Regions from separate parts of the Rummeliibacillus sp. G93 genome, predicted to be linked through region 2. Evidence: riboswitches for the same ligand, from Rfam matches in the RefSeq annotation. Region 2 holds a riboswitch; the other holds the start of a gene.

Region 1 (7,661 bases), 1.4 Mb from region 2:
AAACCATAATAAGGAGTTCTTACGGATGAAAAACATAACGTGTGAATGTGGCCATGTCAATCCTGAAGGAACACATCTGTGTGAAAAATGCGGAAGGCCGCTAACAGAAGAAGAAAAGCACGCAAAAGTCGTCGATATGAAGTATGAAGGAAGAGCCATACGTTCAAAAACATACAATAAAACAATCATCGATAAAATATGGAACTTCTTTTCTAGTGTCAAAGTCGGCGTTTCGATTATCGTCATCACACTAGTTGCTGCAGCTATCGGTACATTCTTGCCGCAAGTAATGTATGTTAATGTCATGCAAGGTGAAGATGCAAAACAGGCTTATATTGATAACTATGGAACTTTTGGTAAAATTTACTATAACTTAGGGCTGAGTGATATTTACAGTTCTTGGTGGTTCCAGACCTTAATTGGTATGCTGGCGATCTCTATTATTGCTGCAAGTATTGATAGAGGCGTGCCTCTTTACAAATCATTAAAGAATCAACGTGTAAAACGACATGAAAGTTTTATGAAACGCCAACGTATTTTTGGCGAGAAAGAAATAGCCGCGGATAAAGCGGAAGAGTCATTAAATTTAGCTGAGAAGAAAATGAAAGAGCTAAAGTATAAAGTGAGAAGAGAAGATGGAGTATTGCTCGCGGAGAAAAACCGATTTGCGCGCTCAGGTCCATATATCAATCACGTAGGGCTTATCATTTTCTTGTTTGGTGTAATGTTGCGCTTAATGCCTGGATTTTATATTGATGAATCCTTATGGATTCGAGAAGGCGAGACAGCATCTATTCCTGGTATGGATGGTTATTATCTACATAATAATAAATTCACCTTTGAAACGTATAAAAAAGAGGAACAAAAACAAGAGTTCAATCAATCCAAAGCTGCTGTTAATTCAATAGCAAAAAATTATCAGTCAGATGTTGTGCTGTATCAATCAAAGGATGAAGGCATTGCTGGTGAGACTCAAGATATGAAGAAAGTCGCACACCATGCAATCCAAGTAAATAAACCACTGAAATACGATGGCTATGCCCTCTATCAAATGGATTTTAAATTAAACGAATTAAAAGCAATGAATTTTAATTTAGTGAATAAGAAAACAGGAAAATCTTTAGGTGAAGTAGATATTGACTTAACAGAACCGAAAAAAGAGTATGATTTAGGAAACGGCTCAAAAGTCGAAGTTAAAGGTTACTACCCAACTTTTTCAGGTTTTGATGATGGGGAACCGCAATCTGACTCACCGCTACCTAATAATCCTGCCTTTATTTTCAAAATGTATACACCAGAGACGCCAAAGGGTGAGACAAGCTTTGTTGCAATTAAGCAAACACTTGAACCACTTGGCACAACTAAATATCAAATGAAATTCCAAAATATCGAAACTCGTAATGTTTCAGGCCTAACAATACGTAAAGATAGGACTCTCCCAATTTTAGCAATCGGTGGTATAATCTTTATGTTAGGTGTAGTAATAGGTTCATATTGGAGCCATCGTCGACTTTGGTTACAACATACAAATGATGGTCGCCTGTTGCTTGCTGCGCATACAAATAAAAACTGGTTTAGCATGAAGAAAGATTTGGATGCGGTTACTACTTATGCCCACCTGCCTTTATGGGTTGACCAGCAAGAAGAAGATGAGAAGGAAATGGAAGAAAAGGAAGGTGACAACACCTTATGAGTTTAATTGATCTGAGCAGTACGTTATTATTTATTGCTTTTATCGCTTATTTAGTAGGTACGCTATTTTTTGGTGGAGCGGTAAAAGGCGGAAAAAAAGATGCATCCGTCTCCAATAAAAAGTGGGGAACTATCGCCATTACTGTTACAATTATTGGTTTTATTGCGAACTTAGGCTATTTCATTACTCGCTGGATTTATTCTGGACATGCGCCTGTAAGTAATATGTTTGAGTTTACGACTGCATTTGGCATGTTTGTTGTCGGTGCGTTTATTCTCATTTATTTTATTTACAAACTGCCATCACTTGGCCTTTTTGCTTTGCCAATCGCCATTTTGATTATTGCTTATGCAAGTATGTTCCCAAAAGAAGTGACGCCGTTAATCCCAGCCCTTAAAAGTTATTGGCTAACTATCCATGTTATTACGGCTGCGATGGGCGAATCCATCTTAGCCATTAGTGCTGTAGCTGGTTTGATTTATCTCATGAAGAGCGTTGATACACAAAAACGTACAAAGAGCAGCATTTGGCTAGAAATCGTCATGTATGCTGGCGTACTTGTATTAGGATTTGTGATTGTAACTACTATTTTTAAATTAATGGATTATAATGCTGACTTCACCTATGTAGATAAAAATGGCGCTACACAAGAAATTACTTACAACACGCCGGCTCTATTCGGTATGCATGAATATGAAATGAAATCTCCAGACAAGATGAAACCTTTAGCTGCCATGCCGGCATTAGTAAATGCGAAAAAATTAACGACAGTAGTTTGGTCCATACTCTTTGGCTCAATCTTGTATATTATCATTCGTTTAATTCTTCGCAAATCCATTAGCCGTGCAATCCAACCACTTACAAAACGAGTAAATATGCAGTTGTTGGATGAAGTTGGTTATCGATCTGTACTAATTGGTTTCCCTGTCTTTTCACTTGGTGCGCTAGTCTTCGCTATGATTTGGGCACAAGAAGCTTGGTCAAGATTCTGGGGATGGGATCCTAAAGAAGTTTGGGCTCTTATTACTTGGTTATTCTATGCGGCATTTCTTCACCTGCGTTTATCTAAAGGGTGGCAAGGACAAAAATCAGCATGGCTTGCAGTAATCGGGTTTGTTATTATTATGTTCAATCTTGTAGCAGTTAACTTGATTATTGCTGGTCTACATTCTTATGCTGGATAAAAACTAATTAAAGCAATAAACCTAACAACTATAGTTAAATATAGTTAGATATAAGGTTAGCTTGATAATTCACAATGAGAATACGCTGTAATGACTAGAGTACTTGTCTTTAGATGCTGTTTCTATGACAAAAGAAAAGCCTTTTTTCTCTTATGAGAAAAAGGCTTTTCTTTTCATTTTCTATTAAGAATTGTACAATAATACTATAGCATACTGGGAGGCATGTACAGTGACTGAACAAATTTCAATATTAATAGTTGATGATGAGGAAAGAATTCGTCGACTTATCAGAATGTATCTTGAGCGTGAAGGATACATAGTAGAAGAAGCAGAAAATGGAGAAGAAGCGGTAGAAAAAGCATTAACCAATGATTACCGCTGTATTCTTTTAGATATTATGATGCCGAAGAAAGATGGTTTAGAAGCCTGCGAGGAAATTCGTGAGAAGAAATCAACACCAATTATTTTATTAACAGCAAAAGGTGAAGAGGCTAATAGGGTCCAAGGCTTTGAAACTGGAGCGGACGATTATATTGTAAAGCCATTTAGCCCTCGGGAAGTAGTACTACGAGTAAAAGCTATTCTACGCAGATCGGCAGCCTTTTCACCCGTAACAGTGACATCGGTTTCGAAGGATTTAGTTGTGTTCCCGCATTTGACTATTGACAATGATGCACATCGCGTTTCAGCGGATGGCGTAGAAGTGAATCTAACACCGAAGGAATATGAATTGCTTTATTATTTGGCAAAAGCACCAGATAAAGTATTTGACCGAGAACAGCTATTGAAAGAAGTATGGCATTATGATTTCTTCGGTGATCTGCGTACAGTTGATACACATGTCAAAAGACTTCGTGAAAAATTAAATCGTGTATCGGAAAATGCTGCAAAAATGATTGTAACTGTTTGGGGAGTAGGCTATAAATTTGAGGTAGTGAATGATTAGGATATGGGGCAGTGTAGTCGGGAAGCTATGGGTAACCATATTGCTTCTCGTTTCATTTGTTTTATTTGTATTCACAGTATTGATGCTTGAATTTTTATCCAAATACCATACCCAACAATCTGAAGCCCTACTAAGACAAGAAGCAACTACCATCGCACGAGTCGTCGATGACCATAAATCGATTGCCTCTACTAAATCCATAATACATGATATATTAAGCGATGAAACAAATGCAGTTATTGCAGACAAGCCTGGTGATGATCTATTTTCTTTGCAAGAAGGGGTCAATTCAGAAAAGATTAAAGAACGGATTATTCGTGAAAAATCCTTCAATAAAGCTTTTACTTCATCTAAACCCATTGTGAAAGAAATGATGCTTCCTTCCTCGACCGAGAAGGACCATGTTGAATCGTATATTGTTTTAGCCTTTCCTTTAAATGTTGAGAAGATGGAGCATAGTGTCGTCTTTATCTATCAAAGTCCTGATGCGATCCATCGAACATCAAAAGAAACAACAAAGATTGTATTTCTATCAGCTATTATAGCCTTTCTATTAACAACTTTCTTTGCCTTTTTCTTATCAACGCGTATCACATCCCCTTTATTGAAAATTCGTGAAGCGGCGTTTGAATTAGCGAAGGGACACTTTGATAAAAAGGTACCGGTACTGCAAAATGACGAAATTGGTCAGCTAGGGATAGCCTTTAACCAAATGGGTAAGCAGCTCAAGCACCATATGGAAGTTATCAACCAAGAAAAAGAACAACTTTCAAGCATTCTAACTTCGATGACAGATGCTGTTATTACATTTAATAGTGAAAGAAGTATCATATTAAGCAACCCTCCCGCGGATCTCTTGCTTCAGAAATGGGCGATCAAAAAACGAGATGAACACCAATTGATCCCTAATGAAATTTACCATATGCTTGACCATGTCTTAGAAATGGAAGAAGTATTAAGAGAAGAGTTGGAAATGGAAGGGGCATATTTTTTAATCTCTATAAGCCCTCTCTATAGCGGCGATTCTGTTCGGGGGGCTGTTGCTGTGCTTCGTGATAAAACAGAAGAACATCGCTTGGATAAGTTGCGTTCTGACTTTATCGCAAATGTATCACATGAACTAAGAACGCCGATTGCTATGCTGCAAGGCTATAGTGAAGCTATTATCGATGATGTCGTATCTAGTGAGGAAGAACGGAATGAAATGATACGAATTATCTATGATGAATCACAGAGAATGGGTAGGTTAGTTACAGACTTGCTAGATTTGGCGAGGATGGAATCGGGGAACATCACCTTATATAAAGAAGTAGTACCTATTACGCCCGTGTTCGAACGAATTACCCAGAAATTTGTGCAAGCAGCAAGAGAAAAGCATATCACGCTAACCTACTCATCGTCATTTGATGATGTGACACTGATTAGTTTAGATGAAGACCGTATTGAGCAAGTCCTAACCAATTTAATTGACAATGCCATTCGCCATACAAGGGAAAAAGGTATAGTACAAGTTGTTGTCGATCAGCAGCAAGACTACGCGCGTATCCAAGTAAAGGATAATGGCGCAGGTATTCCAAAAGAAGACATAGAATATGTATTTGAGCGATTCTATAAGGCTGATAAAGCAAGAACTAGGGGAAAAGGCGGCACAGGATTAGGACTTGCGATTACTAAAAATATTATTGAAGCACATAAAGGAAGGATCTTGGTAGAAAGTGAAGTGGATGTGGGTACAAGTTTTATTTTCTACTTGCCGTTAGCCAAGATCAGTAAGTAAATTTTAATAGTTAAAAACGCCAGCATAAAGATGCTGGCGTTTTTTGTTACAACGAATGGTGCAACTCTCTTTACAAAGTTCTAAATCTCTTATATAGTGGAATTGTAATAAAAACATATTGATTCATCTTCGGGGCAGGGTGAAATTCCCGATCGGCGGTATTAGAGGCATTTTGACCTCTTGAGCCCGCGAGCCGTTAAGGCAGGACTTGGTGAGAATCCAGGGCCGACAGTATAGTCTGGATGGGAGAAGGTGAAGGTACGGTCGTCTGTGCATTTTTTTGTTGAATGCGAAGACGTTTATTTGACTATGCCTAACTCTCCCTTAAGCGAATTTTTGCTTAGGGGTTTATTTGTTCATAATCAAAACGGGCCTTTCCTCTTTTTGAAGTGAATCGCAAAAGGAGAGAAAAACGTTGAAGAACACACGTCTACAAAAAATGGTGACGATTGGAATGTTGAGCAGTATTTCATTTGTATTAATGATTTTTAACTTTCCATTGCCTCCATTCCCGGCTTTTCTAGAAGTCGACTTTAGTGATATCCCAGCTCTTTTGGCAACAATTACAATGGGACCTGTTGCAGGAATAACAGTAGAAGTCATCAAAAATGTGCTAGATTGGTTTTATAAAGGCAGCCCAACAGGTGTGCCAGTAGGACATTTGGCAAATATTACAACAGGTATATTATTTATTATGCCGGTTTACTTTGTATATAAACGTTTAACAACTACCAAAGGGCTTTCAACTGGATTAGTGGTCGGTACAATTTCAATGGCTATAGGAATGAGCGTTCTTAATTATTTCTTATTTATGCCGATGTATTCCTACTTTTTAAATGTACCAACTGAGACAGGAGCTGTCCTAACAAAAACAATTGTGACGGGTATATTGCCTTTTAATATTATTAAAGGTATTATCCTAACAGCTATCTTCTTACTTCTAGCTTCAAACATGAAAAAGTGGATACAAAAACAGCAAAAACAATATATGTAAAAATAGATTGCTAGCTTATGATAAATAAGCTAGCTTTTTTTGTTTAATGGAGTTCGAGCTAATGAGCCCCTTTTTTCTTTAAATTATAGTATAATAGATAAGTCGTTTTAAAAGCCAAGATTTATCGGCGTCTAAAAATTACTGACCCCGTCTTAATATCTTGTAAATATGAAAGATAGGTGAAATAAATGAAATATCAAGTTTTATTATATTATTTCTATACAAAAATTGAAGATCCTGCGCAATTTGCTCAGGAGCATCTAGCATACTGCCAATCAAATGAATTAAAAGGCCGTATATTGGTTGCTCCAGAAGGAATCAATGGTACACTTTCTGGAACTGTAGAAGCTACAAATGCATATATGGATTATATGCGAAACAATCCACTTTTTGATGGAATTGTTTTTAAAATAGATGAAGCAGAGGGCCATGCCTTTAAAAAAATGCATGTACGTCCGAAAGATGAATTGGTGAATCTCCATTTAGAAGAAGATATTAATCCAAATGAATTAACCGGTGAATATTTAGAACCAGCAGAGTTTTTGAAAAGAATGCAAGAAGATAATACAGTTGTGATAGATGCACGTAACACATATGAATATGATCTGGGACATTTTAGAGGTGCCATTCGTCCAGATATTCAAACATTCCGCGAATTGCCAGAGTGGATTAATGAAAATAAAGAGCAATTTGAAGGTAAGCAAATCTTGACATATTGCACGGGCGGCATTCGTTGTGAAAAATTCTCTGGATGGATGAAGAGAGAAGGCTTTGACAATGTGGCTCAGCTTCACGGAGGCATTGTCACATATGGTAAAGATGAAGTAGCTAAAGGACAATTATGGGATGGCCAATGCTATGTGTTCGATGAACGAATTGCGGTTCCAGTTAACCAAGTAGAACATGTCATCGTTGGTAGAGACCACTTTGATGGTGAACCTTGTGAGCGTTATATAAATTGTGCAAATCCTGAATGCAATAAACAAATCTTATGTTCGGAAGAAAATGAAGATAAGCATCTAGGTGGTTGTACGCATGAATGTAGGGTGCATCCAAGAAACCGTTAT
Region 2 (7,661 bases):
CAAGCGGTCCATATTTATGGCTCTGCTAGCCTGATGACCCAACAAGAATTAGAAGAAGATCTTATTCTCTTATTACAAAAATACGAAAACCATCGCCAAAATCCTGTGTTATGGGAGAATCTTTCTCCTCAAGCGAAAAAGCAGATTAAAGGAATTGTTGGATTTAAAATTGAAGTAAAAGAAGTGCAAGCTGCTTATAAATTAAGCCAAAACCGCAATGAGGAAGATTATAATCGAATTGTTGAAAATCTACGGGATGAACAACAGGAAAACTCCATGCAAATGGCAGATTTGATGGAGAAGAGAAGAAAGTAGTAAGTGATTTTATGTCAGTTTAAATATCTTGCCAGTAGCCGTTGGCGGTTACTGGCAATTTTTTTATGTCGAAATTTCTACGGAAGTGTAATAAAGAAAAACGCAGATTTTTAAAAAATGCCCAAACAATTTCGTTGACATTAAATACTATAGGGGGGTATAGTATAGAAAAACAAGATATAAGGAAGTGGTTCTTTTGGATAAATTCTTGCACGATAAACCAAGCCATCCAAGATCAAAAGATGAGAAACAAGCGGTGATTAACCGATTAAAGAGAATTGAGGGACAGGTGCGAGGCATTCAGAAGATGGTAGAAGAGGACCGCTACTGTGTTGATATACTCGTACAGATTAGTGCCATCCAAGCGGCATTAAAAAATGTAGGTTTTACAGTAACCGAACGGCATATGAACCATTGTGTCACACATGCAATTGAGCAAGGTGAAGGTAAGGATATGATTACAGAGTTGATGAATGTATTAAAACAATTTTCTAAGTAAGGAGGATGTATGATGAGCGAAACAAACCATGCCACATTAGGCATAACAGGTATGACCTGTGCAGCATGTTCAAATAGAATTGAAAAAACATTGAATAAAATGGATGGTGTAGATGCTCAAGTAAATCTAACAACAGAAAAGGCATCTATTGATTTTGATCCTGACAAAACATCTCTAGATGATATCTCCAAAAAAATTGAGAACATCGGATATGGTGTTTTAACAGAGAAAGTGGACCTTGATGTATTTGGTATGACGTGTGCAGCATGCTCGAACCGTATAGAAAAGGTCTTGAATAAACAAGCAGGCGTGTCCAATGCTACTGTTAATTTAACGACAGAGAGCGCAATGATTGAATACAATCCAGGAATGGTTGATGTAGATTCTTTGATTGAAAAGATAAAAAATACTGGCTATGATGCAAAACCAAAAGCAGAAGCAGAGGAAAAGCAAACCCATAAGGAAAAAGAACTCCAAGGCAAGAAATTGAAATTAATTGTTTCAGCCATTCTTTCCGCTCCGCTTTTAGTTACGATGTTAGTTCATTTATTCCATATAAGCATCCCAAGTATATTTATGAATCCATGGTTTCAGTTTGCGCTAGCAACGCCAGTTCAATTCATAATCGGATGGCAATTCTATGTAGGAGCCTATAAAAACCTTCGCAATGGCGGAGCCAATATGGATGTACTCGTCGCTTTAGGAACAAGCGCAGCTTATTTCTATAGTTTGTATGAAGCAGTCAAAACTATTGGCCATTCAGCCTATATGCCGCATTTGTATTTTGAAACAAGCGCAGTTCTTATCACTTTAATTTTGTTTGGTAAATATTTAGAAGCAAAGGCTAAAACTCAAACTACTAACGCAATTTCAGAATTGCTCAATTTACAAGCAAAAGAGGCTCGCGTGGTCAAAGATGGAAAAGAAGTGATGATTCCAGTAGAGGAAGTAAAAGTGGGAGATCATCTAATTGTCAAACCAGGAGAAAAAATACCGGTAGACGGTATAGTCATGAAAGGTAAAACATCTGTTGATGAATCGATGCTAACAGGTGAATCTATCCCGATTGAAAAAGATCCGGGTGCCAAACTCATTGGTTCAACGATCAATAAAAACGGATCAATTGAAATGGAAGCAACCAAAGTAGGAAAAGATACAGCACTTGCATCCATCGTAAAAGTAGTCGAAGAAGCGCAAGGCTCGAAAGCGCCAATTCAACGTTTAGCGGATGTCATATCAGGCTACTTCGTACCCATTGTTATTGGGATTGCTGTGGTAACCTTTGCCATCTGGATTCTATTTGTAGAGCCTGGCCAATTTGAGCCTGCACTAGTCGCAGCGATTGCTGTACTAGTTATTGCCTGTCCATGTGCATTAGGGCTCGCAACACCAACTTCTATTATGGTAGGTACAGGAAGAGCTGCCGAAAGTGGAATTCTTTTTAAAGGTGGAGAGCATTTAGAAAGAACCCATCAATTACAAGCAATCGTCCTAGATAAAACAGGAACCATTACAAAAGGGAAACCTGAAGTAACTGATTTCTATGGTGACACAGAAGCATTGCAGCTGTTAGCAAGTGCAGAAAAGGGTTCAGAACACCCGCTTGCAGGTGCTATTGTAGCCTATGCGACAGAGAATGATATTGACTTCGTAGATGTAGAGTCATTTAACGCAATTCCTGGTCATGGGATCCAAGCAGAGATAGCTGGAAAACAAGTACTAGTCGGTAATCGAAAATTAATGATTGATCATCAAGTTGATATTGAAGGCAAGGATGAAAAATTAACCGAATTTGAAACTGAAGGCAAGACGGCGATGCTGTTGGCAATTGACGGTACGTATCGCGGTATTGTAGCAGTAGCGGATACAATTAAGGAAACAGCTCCACAAGCTATCAAAGAGTTAAAAGAACAAGGTCTGGAAGTAATTATGCTGACAGGCGATAATGAAAGAACAGCAGAGGCTATTGCGAAACAAGTAGGCATTGATCATGTCATCGCGCAAGTATTGCCTGAAGAAAAAGCAGATAAAGTAAAAGAAATCCAAGCACAGGGTAAAAAAGTAGCAATGGTTGGCGATGGTGTTAACGATGCCCCTGCCCTTGTGACAGCAGATATCGGGATTGCGATTGGCACAGGTACAGAAGTGGCTATTGAAGCAGCCGATGTGACTATCTTAGGCGGCGAGCTGCTGCTTATACCAAAGGCGATCAAAATCAGTCATGCAACCATTCGCAATATCCGCCAAAACCTATTTTGGGCATTCGGCTATAATACAGCTGGCATCCCTGTAGCAGCCATCGGTTTACTAGCTCCATGGATAGCAGGTGCTGCTATGGCATTAAGCTCAGTTAGTGTTGTGACAAACTCGCTTCGATTGAAACGGATAAAATTATAAGCGGTACACTTTGAAGGAGGTGAATACAGAATGGAAACGAAAACATTAGCCGTACAAGGTATGTCTTGCGGTCATTGCAAATCTTCAGTAGAAGGTGCTTTGAATCAATTGGATGGCGTATCATCAGCTGAAGTAAATTTAGAGGCTGGTAATGTAGCTGTTGCTTATGATGATTCAAAAGTAACGCTTGCTGCTATGAAAGAAGCGATTGAAGAACAAGGCTATGATGTGGAAGCATAATGCAAAAAGAAGAAGCTGATTTCCTATATGGAAACCAGCTTTTTTATTTTATGAAGAGGTGTTAACTACTAATAAAAAGTGGGAAAAGGCAATATCATACTAGTTCTATGGAAACAAACATAAGAAGACATAATACTCAGTGTGAGAAATTTGTATTAATTCATATGTCACCTTCCTTTTATTCCATTGAAATACAAAAAAATTAAAAATAGTAAATATGGTTGACTGCATTTTTTAGTGCTTCCTTTATACTAAATTGTAGGACGAAATATAAAAGAAGGAAGTGGAAGTGTTGAAAAAAATTCTTTCCCTTACAATGGGATTACTTTTGGTATTTATGCTAGGAGCATGTAACTCAAAGGCAGAACCAGTAAACAAACAAAATGGGTCTACTGCCAAAGCTGATTCAGGTTTGACATTAGAGCAAGTATTTAAAAAATCTACTGAAGCCTCTAAAAACTTAAAAAGTTACAGAACAAAAATGGAAGTTATACAAAATATCAATTCTGGTCAAAATAATGTAGAGACAGATACAGGTATCATCATGGATGTAGTTCAAAACCCTATGTCTTTCTATCAAAAGTTAATGATGAAGGCTCCAGAGTCTGACAAAATGATTCAAACAAAGAGCTATTTTACAAAGGACGGTATGTTTACGTATGATCCAAATTCAAAAAAATGGATGAAGTTCCCAGCGGAAATGGCGGATCAATTAGCGCAAGCTTCCAATCAACAAACAGATCCTATGGCAGAGATTAAGCAACTGAAGAAATTCGTCAAGGACTTTAAATTTAAACAAAATGATAAAAACTATATCCTATTATTAAATGCTTCAGGTGAAAAGTTCACTCATTTCATTCAAGAAAAGGTTCAAAAAACATTGCCAGCTGGAATGGCTAATTCTGCTGAATTGTTGAAAGATATGAAAATCAACAAAGTAGATTATGAGATTCATATCGATAAAAAGACATTTTATCCGACTATGTTAAATCTCAACATGGACATGTCATTAAATGCTCAAGGTCAACCAGTAAAGATAAAACAAGAGATCATGAGCAAGTATGAGAAATATAATCAAATTAAAGAAATAGTAGTGCCGGAAAAAGTAAAGAAAAAAGCAGTTGAAATTAATTCTTAATGAATTGAACTTCTATATAGTGATTAGACCAATTTTGCAGATTAGCAGCAGAATTATTGCGAGTGAAGATAATTTGGCAAGCATTTGTTTAGTAAATTGTTCTGCGGGGTAATAAATAAATGTAAATAAATTTAAATTATCTGCAGAAAGGATGTTTATGATGCTTTGGACGTTAATAGGACTTCTAGTTCTTTTCTGGGTACTAGGCCTTATATTCCATATTGGCGGAGGATTAATTCATATTCTTCTTGTCATTGCGCTGATTGTCTTTATTGTTCGCCTTTTCACTGGAACAGCACGAAGTTGAACGACGTAGCGTATAATAGAAAATAATAAAGAGTGCCTTAGAAGAGAATGCTTCTAAGGCACTCTTTTTTGAAGTGATTAAGATTAATAGCTTTCTTTTTTGTTTTACTAAGTTTATAATGATTTCGAATAAAAGAATATTCCTTCGGGGTCGGGTGAAATTCCCAATCGACGGTGATGAAGCAATTCTAAGCCCGTGAGCCTTTTTTAAAGGCAGGATTTTGGTGAGAATCCAAAGCCGACAGTATAGTCTGGATGGGAGAAGGATGTAGAGCAAGCTGAATGCCTTGTGAAGAAAAATATACTTCAATAGGTTTATTTAGTAATGACTTTTACATACGAATTCCAACACAACCCCGTAGAGAAATCTATGGGTTTTTCTTTTTTCTGAAACTCATACACAATTTTATATGGTTGTCCTTCGGGGTCGGGTGAAATTCCCAATCGACGGTGATGAAGCAATTCTAAGCCCGTGAGCCTTTTTTAAAGGCAGGATTTTGGTGAGAATCCAAAGCCGACAGTATAGTCTGGATGGGAGAAGGATGTAGAGCAAGCTGAATGCCTTATGAAGAAAAAAAGCACTTCAATAGGTTTATTTGGTGATGTCTTTGCAGCCAAATTCCACAATGTACCCCGTAGAGAAATCTATGGGTTTTTCTTTTTTCTAAAGCTCATACACAATTTTATATGGTTTGTCCTTCGGGGTCGGGTGAAATTCCCAATCGACGGTGATGAAGTAATTCTAAGCCCGTGAGCCTTTTTTAGGCAGGATTTGGTGAGAATCCAAAGCCGACAGTATAGTCTGGATGGGAGAAGGACGTATGGTGAGTGGTACCAGCCTTTGGAAGAAAAATACACCTTCCTAGGTTTATTTAGTGCACCCATTTTTACATACAATCTCCTAAACTCCTTAGTTGACAATAGCTAAGGGGTTTTCTATTTGTAATGAACTACAACAGATAGGGAGGAAAGAAATGACGGATGAATTTTATATGAGCCTTGCTTTAGATTTAGCAGGAACTACTAAGCAGCAAACGTCGCCAAATCCGGCAGTAGGAGCCGTTATTGTTTCAAATGGCGAAATAGTAGGCCTTGGCGCACATTTAAAGGCGGGGGGCCCGCATGCTGAAATTCATGCCCTACGAATGGCAGGATCACAAGCGAATGGAAGCACTGTTTATGTAACGCTGGAACCTTGCAGCCATTACGGAAAAACACCTCCTTGTGCTAACGCATTAATTGAAGCAGGTGTAAGTCGTGTAGTCATCGCTGCACAGGATCCCAATCCATTAGTTGCGGGCAAAGGATTGCAGCTTTTAAGAGATGCTGGGATTGAAGTAACAACAGATATTTTGCTAGAAAGAGCGCAGGCGTTAAATAAAGAATTCTTTGCTTATATTCAACAACGAAAACCGTTTGTTACTTTAAAACAGGCCATCACATTAGACGGTAAAATAGCAGCAAAAAGAGGAATCGGAGAGCAAATTACAAGTGAGGAATCACAGGTGGATGTTCATAAGGATCGCGAAAATCATGATGCCATTTTAGTAGGAATCGGCACGGTATGTTCAGACAATCCACGCCTTACCAATCGACTTGGAAATACAAAGAAGCAACCGATTCGAATAATTTTAGACACGCATTTAAGGATTACGCCAGATAGATTGGTGATAATGGATAGTTCCGCGCCAACGTGGATTGTAACAGGTTCAAAAGCTTCAGCAGAAAAGATTGCACAGTTAAGCCAGATATCACATGTGAAAATTCTGCAGCTTACAAAACCTTTAATTGACATAGAAGAATTATTACTAGAGCTGGGAAAACGCCAGATTATGAAGCTGTATGTAGAAGGCGGCCAAACGGTCAATGCAAGTTTTTTGAAATCCGGTTCAGTAAATCAATTAATCACATATATAGCGCCTAAAATTGTCGGTGGGAAAAATGCTATTCCAATGTTTTCTGACTTAGGAGTGACACAAATGGAGGATGCTTTGGAACTCGAATTGCAAGAAATCCACAAAATCGGTGAAGATTTGAAAATAGTATCTGTATTGAAATGAGGTGGAATTGATTTTTACTGGAATAGTAGAAGATATAGGCAAGGTCAAAGCAATCAAACGTGGTGGCCAAAGTATGCAATTAACAATAGAATCTCGAAAGATAACAGATGACATTCATTTAGGTGACAGCATTGCCATTAATGGGGTTTGTTTAACGGTTACCTCTTTTTCGGAAAGTGCCTTTACGGTTGATGTAATGCCGGAGACAGTGAAAGGGACGAGTATTCAATCATTGCAATTGGGTCATAGTATCAATTTAGAACGAGCAATGCCGGCAAATGGCCGTTTTGGCGGGCATTTTGTATCTGGACATGTGGATGGTACAGGTATTATTTTGCGCAAGCGCAAAGTGGAGAATGCGATATATATTGATATTGGTATTGCAGAGGAGCTCAGAAAATATTGTATTTTAAAAGGCTCGGTAGCTATTGATGGCATCAGCCTTACTATTTTCGATATTCAGCCACGCCAGCTCACAGTTTCAATCATTCCGCATACTTTAAGTGAGACAGTGTTAGGCATAAAAAAGGAACAGGATCTTGTCAATATTGAAAATGATTTGCTTGGCAAATACGTGATTCAGCATGCTGAGAGGCAACAAAAAGAAACACCAATGACGATGGATTTTTTAATGCAAAATGGATTTTAAAAAGAGGCGGTGTTTAATATGTTTCATTCAATAGAAGAGGCAATACAAGATTTGAAA

The links. Region 2 has a riboswitch for FMN ahead of ribD (bifunctional diaminohydroxyphosphoribosylaminopyrimidine deaminase/5-amino-6-(5-phosphoribosylamino)uracil reductase RibD). Riboswitches for the same ligand answer to the same signal wherever they lie in the genome.
Region 1: it holds a riboswitch for FMN, as region 2 does, so the genes downstream of both, M2M59_RS05690 (ECF transporter S component) here and ribD (bifunctional diaminohydroxyphosphoribosylaminopyrimidine deaminase/5-amino-6-(5-phosphoribosylamino)uracil reductase RibD) in region 2, are expected to answer to the same signal.

The regions. Positions count from the first base shown of each region.
Region 1 covers NZ_CP097314.1:1,145,351-1,153,011, forward strand. The annotation lists gene resA (thiol-disulfide oxidoreductase ResA) at 1-9, shown strand, start outside; gene M2M59_RS05670 (cytochrome c biogenesis protein ResB) at 26-1,693, shown strand; gene ccsB (c-type cytochrome biogenesis protein CcsB) at 1,690-2,877, shown strand; gene M2M59_RS05680 (response regulator transcription factor) at 3,107-3,823, shown strand; gene M2M59_RS05685 (ATP-binding protein) at 3,816-5,600, shown strand; FMN riboswitch at 5,722-5,858, shown strand; gene M2M59_RS05690 (ECF transporter S component) at 6,016-6,594, shown strand; gene M2M59_RS05695 (oxygen-dependent tRNA uridine(34) hydroxylase TrhO) at 6,783-7,661, shown strand, end outside.
Region 2 covers NZ_CP097314.1:2,980,669-2,988,329, reverse strand. The annotation lists gene M2M59_RS15080 (FMN-binding negative transcriptional regulator) at 1-315, shown strand, start outside; gene M2M59_RS15075 (metal-sensing transcriptional repressor) at 512-814, shown strand; gene M2M59_RS15070 (heavy metal translocating P-type ATPase) at 827-3,211, shown strand; gene copZ (copper chaperone CopZ) at 3,242-3,451, shown strand; gene M2M59_RS15060 (DUF6612 family protein) at 3,741-4,589, shown strand; gene M2M59_RS15055 (lmo0937 family membrane protein) at 4,750-4,896, shown strand; FMN riboswitch at 5,033-5,166, shown strand; FMN riboswitch at 5,309-5,442, shown strand; FMN riboswitch at 5,587-5,717, shown strand; gene ribD (bifunctional diaminohydroxyphosphoribosylaminopyrimidine deaminase/5-amino-6-(5-phosphoribosylamino)uracil reductase RibD) at 5,870-6,955, shown strand; gene ribE (riboflavin synthase) at 6,966-7,604, shown strand; gene M2M59_RS15040 (bifunctional 3,4-dihydroxy-2-butanone-4-phosphate synthase/GTP cyclohydrolase II) at 7,623-7,661, shown strand, end outside.